DNA from 2 places in the Pseudocitrobacter corydidari genome. Region 2 is predicted to be linked to the other one. Evidence: predicted binding sites of a transcription regulator. Region 2 holds the regulator's gene; the other holds the start of a gene.
What was found. Region 2 encodes CRP, which controls carbon source genes, mostly activating them, when cyclic AMP is high. Its sites were predicted from a motif close to ATGTGANNNNNNTCACAT; they were not measured.
Positions count from the first base shown of each region.

Region 1 (4,199 bases), 460 kb from region 2:
TTTTGGCGTCGATTTTTCCGTCGATCCTACTGCCGGTAGTGGCCTGACGATGATCGCCGGAATAAAAACGCTCGACACCAGTATTATTGGCGCGATCGTTATTTCCGGTATCGTTACTGCGCTGCATAACCGTTATTTTGATAAACCCCTGCCGGTATTTCTCGGTATTTTCCAGGGAACATCGTTTGTAGTGATTGTCGCTTTCCTGGCGATGATCCCCTGCGCCTGGTTAACCCTGCTTGGCTGGCCCAAAGTGCAATTAGGCATTGAATCACTGCAGGCGTTTTTACGCTCTGCCGGGGCGCTGGGTGTATGGGTTTATATCTTCCTGGAACGTATTTTGATTCCGACCGGGTTACACCACTTCGTCTATGGCCCGTTCATCTTTGGCCCGGCGGTGGTTGAAAGCGGTATTCAGGTTTACTGGGCGCAGCATTTACAGGAATTCAGCCAGAGCACCGAACCGCTGAAAGCACTGTTCCCGGAAGGTGGTTTCGCCCTGCACGGCAACTCGAAGGTCTTTGGCTCCGTTGGCATTGCGCTGGCGCTCTACTTCACCGCCGCGCCGGAAAACCGCGTCAAAGTCGCCGGTTTGCTGATTCCCGCCACGCTGACGGCGATGCTGGTGGGTATCACCGAACCGCTGGAGTTCACCTTCCTGTTTATCTCGCCGCTTCTGTTCGCCGTACACGCCGTACTGGCCGCGACGATGGCGACGGTGATGTACATGTGCGGGGTGGTGGGCAACTTCGGCGGTGGCCTTTTGGATCAGTTCCTGCCGCAAAACTGGATACCGATGTTCCACAACCACGCGTCGATGATGTTTATCCAGATTGGCGTTGGCGTGTGCTTTACCGCGCTCTACTTCGTCATCTTCCGCACCCTGATTCTGCGCTTCAACCTGAAAACGCCAGGTCGCGAAGAAAGTGAAATCAAACTCTACAGCAAAGCCGATTACCAGGCCGCACGCGGCAAAACCAGCGCCGCAGGCGCACCGGATACCAAACTGGGCCAGGCCGCCGGATTCCTGCAAGCGTTGGGCGGCGCGGCAAATATCGAAAGTATCAATAACTGCGCCACCCGACTGCGCATTGCCCTGAAAGACATGGCGCATACGCAAAGTGACGAAGTCTTTAAAGCGCTGGGCGCACACGGCGTCGTACGCCGTGGCAACGGAATTCAGGTGATTGTCGGCCTGCATGTTCCTCAGGTTCGCGACCAGCTTGAAACCCTAATGAAAGAATCTTTCCCGACCGAACAAACCACCATGACGGAGGCAGTATCATGAAAAAATTCTCAGTTGTTATCGCAGGCGGCGGCAGCACATTTACTCCCGGTATCGTCCTGATGTTGCTGGCAAACCAGGATCGTTTCCCTCTGCGTTCACTGAAATTTTATGACAACGACGGAGCGCGTCAGGAAGTGATCGCCGAGGCCTGTAAAATCGTTCTCAAAGAGCAGGCGCCGGATATCGAATTCAGCTACACCACCGACCCAGAAGCGGCCTTTACCGATGTCGATTTTGTGATGGCGCACATCCGCGTTGGTAAATATCCGATGCGTGAAAAAGATGAAAAAATTCCGCTGCGCCACGGCGTACTGGGCCAGGAAACCTGCGGGCCAGGCGGGATTGCCTACGGCATGCGCTCCATTGGCGGTGTGCTGGAGCTGGTGGATTATATGGAAAAATACTCACCAAACGCCTGGATGCTGAACTATTCCAACCCGGCGGCGATTGTGGCGGAAGCGACCCGCCGTCTGCGCCCGAATGCGAAAATCCTCAACATCTGCGATATGCCGATCGGCATTGAAGGACGTATGGCGCAAATTGTGGGCCTGCAAGACCGCAAACAGATGCGCGTGCGCTACTACGGCCTGAACCACTTCGGCTGGTGGACTTCCATTGAAGATCTGCAAGGTAACGATCTGATGCCGAAGTTACGCGAATATGTGGCAAAACACGGCTATGTTCCGCCTTCTAAGGACCCACATACGGAAGCCAGCTGGAACGATACCTTTGCCAAGGCGAAAGATGTGCAGGCCCTCGATCCGCAAACCCTACCCAACACGTACCTGAAATATTACCTGTTCCCGGACTACGTGGTGGCGCACTCCAACCCGGAACGCACGCGCGCTAATGAGGTGATGGATCACCGCGAAAAACACGTCTTCAGCGCCTGCCGGGCGATTATTGAAGCGGGGAACTCATCCGCAGGGGAGTTGGAAATCGATGAACATGCGTCTTACATCGTCGATCTGGCGGCGGCGATTGCCTTCAATACCCAGGAGCGCATGCTGTTGATTGTGCCGAACAATGGCGCCATTCCTAACTTTGATGCCGATGCGATGGTTGAGATTCCGTGCCTGGTGGGCCACAACGGGCCAGAGCCGCTGACGGTTGGTGAAATCCCGCACTTCCAGAAAGGGATGATGGGCCAGCAGGTAATGGTCGAAAAACTGGTGGTAGATGCGTGGGAAGAGCGTTCATACCAGAAACTGTGGCAGGCGATCACGCTGTCGAAAACGGTGCCGAGCGCATCGGTGGCGAAGGCGATTCTTGATGATTTGGTTGAGGCGAATAAGGATTATTGGCCGGAATTGAATTGATGATGTTGCTGGCAGCTTGCGAGACAGGCTGCCAGTTTTAATATATGTTGGTAATGTTTTATTATTTTGCTATTGATTATATTTATTTTTCTTATGGGATATCGGAGATACGCACTCTTTATATAAACAGTAAGCATTGAATTCGGGGTTTATAATCACAGGTGAGTTATGTTACTGGTTCACGTTAAATTGTTATTTAAAAATGGAATGAACATTGTCAGTGATGTTTGCATGATTAGGAAATGGTGTGAGATATATATAAATTCTGAATGTAGGTATGTGCGATAAACTTCACAAATAAAAATTAACATAATCAAAAAGCAAGAAAACATAATATCGCAATAAAAAATATCCTTTCTACTATGTCCCATTATTGATTATTACGATGGAGACAGATATGAGTAGCCAGATTCTCTCTTTGAAAGAAAAAATTGGATATGGTTTGGGGGATGCAGCCAGCCATATTGTTTTTGACAATGTCATGCTCTATCTCATGTTTTTTTATACCGACATTGCGGGATTACCCGCTGCATTTGTAGGTAGCATGTTTCTGATTACCCGAATTCTTGATGCGATATCCGATCCGTGTATGGGGCTTTTGGCTGACCGCACCCGTACTCGCTGGGGAAAATTCAGACCATGGATTTTGTGGGCCGCGATCCCCTTCGGCATTAGTTGTTACTTTACATACACTGTTCCAGAACTCTCTCTCACCGGGAAAATGATATATGCAACGGTGACTTACATCGCGCTTACTTTGCTCTATACCATTGTTAATATTCCCTATTGTGCGCTGGGAGCCGTTATTACCAGCGATCCACAACAACGCATTTCTATGCAATCCTGGCGTTTCGTTCTGGCGACCGCCGGGGGCATGCTTTCAACAGCGCTGATGATGAAGATGGTGGAATGGATTGGCGGTGAAGATAAGGCTTTTGGTTTCCAGGCAAGCATTGCAATTCTGGCTGTACTGGCCACGATCATGTTTTATATCTGTTTCTTTACGACAAAAGAACGTGTAATAGCGCCACAAAATAGTTCCGGATTCAAAGGAATGCTCACCGATCTGAAAGACATCTGGCAAAACGATCAGTGGCGTGTCGTTGGTTTTTTAACGGTCTTTACGATTATCGGAACCTCTGTTCGCGGCGGGGTGATGATGTATTACGTTACCTGGATTATGGAGTCACCGAAACTTTTTTCCATTTTTCTAACGACTTACTGTGTGGGTAATATTTTGGGTAGCGCGATAGCGAAACCACTAAGTAGCCATTTCTGTAAAGTTAAAGTGTTTATTAGCTGCAATTTGATACTCACCGTGTTGAGTTTTGCAATGTTCTTCGTTCCTATGGATACCGTAACGATTATGTTCTGCCTGATGTTTATCATTGGAGTATTACATCAGGTGATGACGCCGATTAAATGGGTAATGATGGCTGATACGGTCGACTATGGTGAGGCAAGCAACGGTAAGCGTTTAACGGGAATCAGTTTCGCAGGTACATTGTTTGTCCTAAAAATGGGATTAGCGGTTGGGGGAGCAATTATCGGTTGGATGCTCGCCGCGGGTGGGTATCAGGCTGGAGCGACTG
Region 1 is NZ_CP087880.1:3,810,324-3,814,522, reverse strand. Features, by position in the region: gene G163CM_RS17680 (alpha-glucoside-specific PTS transporter subunit IIBC) at 1-1,288, shown strand, start outside; gene G163CM_RS17675 (6-phospho-alpha-glucosidase) at 1,285-2,607, shown strand; gene G163CM_RS17670 (glycoside-pentoside-hexuronide (GPH):cation symporter) at 3,005-4,199, shown strand, end outside.
Region 1: the regulator CRP is predicted to act here: its motif matches at 2,887-2,904, upstream of G163CM_RS17670 (glycoside-pentoside-hexuronide (GPH):cation symporter).

Region 2 (4,199 bases):
GCCGCTGATGCCGGTGTCATGGTGCTGAACGCCGGGCCAGACGTGATGCGTTTTGCGCCGTCGCTGGTGGTGGAAGAGAAAGAGATCGATGACGGTATGACGCGCTTTGCGCAGGCGGTGGCGAAAGTTGTCAGTTGATATGGCGGTTTAGCCAGATACCGTGCCGCGGCCGCTGACGCCATGCCACCGACGAAATGGTGTGCATGGTGTTGAGGTGGCCCAGAATACGCTGGAGATGCTGTTCCATGGTGCTGAGTGGCCCGTGGGAGAGCGTATCCGGCGACTCCATGATGTTCACATCCCCACTGCTGCCCGATTCATCATACTCCAGGCGCTGCTGACAGCGTTGCAGGGCGACTTCACACGATTCCAGATAACGTTGCATCAGCTCCGGCGAGAGCGTGTCGTGCTCGCGCGCAAGCGTGGTCATGGCGTTGATATGCTCGACGATGAACTGGCTGTGGGTCACCCACAGTTTCATATCTTCCAGATAGTGCGTATTAAAGCCCGGTTCCTGCATCGCCTGATTGAGCGAGTTAAACAGGGCGTTGTGCGCCTGGTTGACGCGCATACGTTGATACGCCAGTTTTTCAGCGGAAGGATCGTCACTCAAAATTAACTGTATTGCTTCCTGATCCGCCTCCAGCGCAGAGTGCGCATTTTTGCGCAGCAGACCGCTTTGCCACTGCGGCCACAGCCACAGCATGCCGCCAAAGGCAATCAGGCAGCCGATAATCGTATCGGCGAAACGCGCGACGATAAACTGCTCGCCGTTGAGCGTCAGCAATTGCAGGGTATATACCGCCGTAATGGTGAAACCCACGGTCGCCCAGCCGTAGCTTTTACGAATGATCAGATAACTTATCAGGGTGATCACCAGCATCGCGGTCAGCGCGAATCCCTCCGGGAAATGGTAGTGCAGCGTGACCGCGGCGATAACCAGCCCCGCCAGCGTGCCCGCCGCTCGGTGGAAGATACGCACACGCGTCGCGCCGTAGCCGTTTTGCGTCACCAGCAAGACGGTCATTAATATCCAGTAGGGTTTCGGCAGATGCAGCGCCGCGCCCATCAGGCTGGCGATGCTCAACATCACGCTTAAACGCGCGGCATTACGCAGGGCGGGCGATTTCAGCGACAGATAGCTTTTCAGCGCCGGGAACAGCGGCAGGCGGCGCTCTTTATCGGCCATCAGGTTACGCGGATAAAGCGGACGCTGCGCGCGCAGGACTTTGGCGATGCGGCTGAAGTGCCAGGCGCAGAACTGCCCGACCGGGTTATCGGGATGCTGGCGGGCAATTTTCTCCAGCGCGCCAATTTGCTTATCCATATTGAAGCGCGTCGGGAAGCGGTGATAAAGAATGTCATCGGCCATTACCCGCAGGCGCGCGGCGACGGTTTGCGCGTTCCAGCGGATTACCGCTTCGGCGTGGCTGCGCTCGACCAGTTTTTGCACCTCTTCTGGCTGGTGCAGGCTCACCGAAATGTGTTCCTGTAAATCCAGCCCCATCTGGAAGGCGCGCAGCAGGCGCTTGTAATCATTGTGCTGATTGGCCGCCAGCATGTGCATCTGCTGGTAACACTGGGAAATCAGGTCGACCACTTTCTGCTGACGATTAAGCAACGGCGGCAGGGCGGTATTGGGGTCGGTATGTTGCGTCAGCAGGCTATATTTGGCTTCGCAGTACTCCGCCAGTTGGCGGTAAAGCAGGCTCAACGACTCGCGCAGCGGCTGTTCGCGCCATAGCCAGAACCAGAACCAGTTAAACAGCCCGTACCATAGCGTGCCGAGCGCGTAGATAAGCAGCGGTTCCCAGATGGGCATATTGCCCGCCAGGCTCAGGGTAAAAATGGCGGCAATCAGCGAGGCCGGAAGCAATCGCCCGTGCAGCGCGCTGATTTCGGCGGTAACGCCCAGCACCATCGCCAGACCGGTAAGAATAAACGGCAGCGGGATATCATCGGCCAGCAACAGTTGCACAATCAGGCTGCAACCGGCGAACAGAGACCCACCGATAATCAGGCGTTTGAAGAAGCGTTTATGGGGAGTATCCAGCCCGGCGATGTTGCAGCAGGCAGGCACTAAAGAGAACAGTAAGCCGTGTTGAAGCTGGCCGAGGATCAGGCCGACGGCGACCGGCAAACATAACACCAGCGTTTGCCGCAGTGCATAGTTGACTTCCGGGTGGTAAATCAGCCTGCGCCACATAAGAGACAAAAACGGCGTATTGCGCGAACAATACGCCGTCAGACGAGATTAACGCGTGCCGTAAACGACGATCGTTTTACCGTGTGCGGAGATCAGGTTCTGATCTTCCAGCATCTTCAGAATGCGGCCCACGGTTTCGCGGGAGCAACCGACGATCTGACCGATTTCCTGACGGGTGATTTTGATCTGCATACCGTCCGGGTGGGTCATGGCATCCGGCTGTTTTGCCAGATTCAGCAGCGTCTGTGCGATACGACCGGTAACGTCGAGGAACGCCAGGTTGCCCACTTTCTCAGAGGTAACCTGCAGACGGCGCGCCATCTGAGAGGAGAGACGCATCAGGATATCCGGGTTAACCTGGATGAGCTGACGGAATTTCTTATAGGAGATTTCAGCCACTTCACAGGCGGTTTTCGCCCGAACCCAGGCGCTACGTTCCTGGCCTTCTTCAAACAGGCCCAGTTCACCGATGAAATCGCCCTGGTTGAGGTAGGAAAGGATCATCTCTTTGCCTTCCTCATCCTTGATGAGTACTGCCACGGAGCCTTTAACGATGTAGTACAGCGTTTCCGCTTTTTCACCCTGGTGAATCAGCGTGCTCTTCGATGGGTACTTATGAATGTGGCAATGAGACAAGAACCATTCGAGTGTCGGGTCTGTTTGCGGTTTGCCAAGCACCATGCGCGGTTATCCTCTGTTATAAGCTATCGCCAGCGGCAAATCAGGCTACCACTGGTGGAAATAATGTCCTTCCCTCTACCTGGGAAGTTGGCCGTCAAAAATTGTCGCAGCCAGTATGTGATGTCCTCTGCATACATGCAGTACGTTTATGTATCTCTGTAGCATCCCGACTGTTTTAGCATAGCTTTCGCCGTGTGTCTCCTGGTGTCTCGCTTCAGCATGACCCAGGTCTACTTCCGTTGCGAGATTTGTTATGTGCGCGTAATCTGACAATAAATTTGCAACTCTGGAGTGACTATTATGCAAGCGCGTGTGAAATGGGTTGAAGGGTTAACCTTCCTGGGTGAGTCGGCTTCCGGGCACCAGATTCTAATGGATGGCAACTCAGGTGATAAAGCGCCAAGCCCGATGGAAGTCGTGCTGATGGCTGCGGGCGGTTGTAGCGCTATTGACGTCGTGTCAATCCTGCAAAAGGGCCGTTACGACGTGACCGATTGTGAAGTTAAGCTGACCTCTGAACGCCGCGAAGAAGCGCCACGTCTGTTCACGCACATCAATCTGCACTTCATTGTGACCGGCAAAGAACTGAAAGATGCGGCGGTGTCCCGGGCGGTGGATTTGTCCGCTGAGAAGTACTGTTCAGTGGCGCTGATGCTGGGCAAAGCGGTGAACATTACCCATTCTTATGAGGTGGTGGAGGGGTAACGCCCGCGTCGCCTTTATGTCGGATGGCGGCTACGCCTTATCCGACCTACGAAAGCTTTGTAGGTCGGGTAAGGTGCTATTTCACCCAATCTTCTTCCCTTCCATCAACCGCTGCACCAGCGGCGTCATGATCAATTCCATCGCCAGCCCCATCTTGCCGCCGGGAACGACCAGCGTATTCATATGAGAGATAAACGAGCCTTGCAGCATCGCCAGCAGCCAGGGGAAATCGATATTGTCGAGATTGCGGAAGTGGATCACCACAAAGCTCTCATCCAGCGACGGAATGCCTTTGGCGGCGAAGGGATCGGAGGTATCGACCGTTGGCACACGCTGGAAGTTAAGATGGGTGCGCGAGAACTGCGGGGTGATGTAGTTGATGTAATCTTCCATCGAACGCACCACGGAATCCATCACCGCCTCGCGGGAGTGACCGCGCTCGCTGGTGTCGCGGATCATCTTTTGGATCCACTCCAGGTTTACAATCGGCACCACGCCTACCAGTAAATCGACATGCTTTGCCACATCATGATGCGGGGTGACCACGCCGCCGTGCAGCCCTTCATAGAACAGCACGTCGGTCGGCTCAGGCAGCGGTTGCCAGGGG
Region 2 is NZ_CP087880.1:4,271,975-4,276,173, forward strand. Features, by position in the region: gene argD (bifunctional acetylornithine/succinyldiaminopimelate transaminase) at 1-138, shown strand, start outside; gene G163CM_RS19780 (YccS/YhfK family putative transporter) at 131-2,206, opposite strand; gene crp (cAMP-activated global transcriptional regulator CRP) at 2,255-2,887, opposite strand; gene G163CM_RS19790 (OsmC family protein) at 3,188-3,592, shown strand; gene G163CM_RS19795 (phosphoribulokinase) at 3,674-4,199, opposite strand, start outside.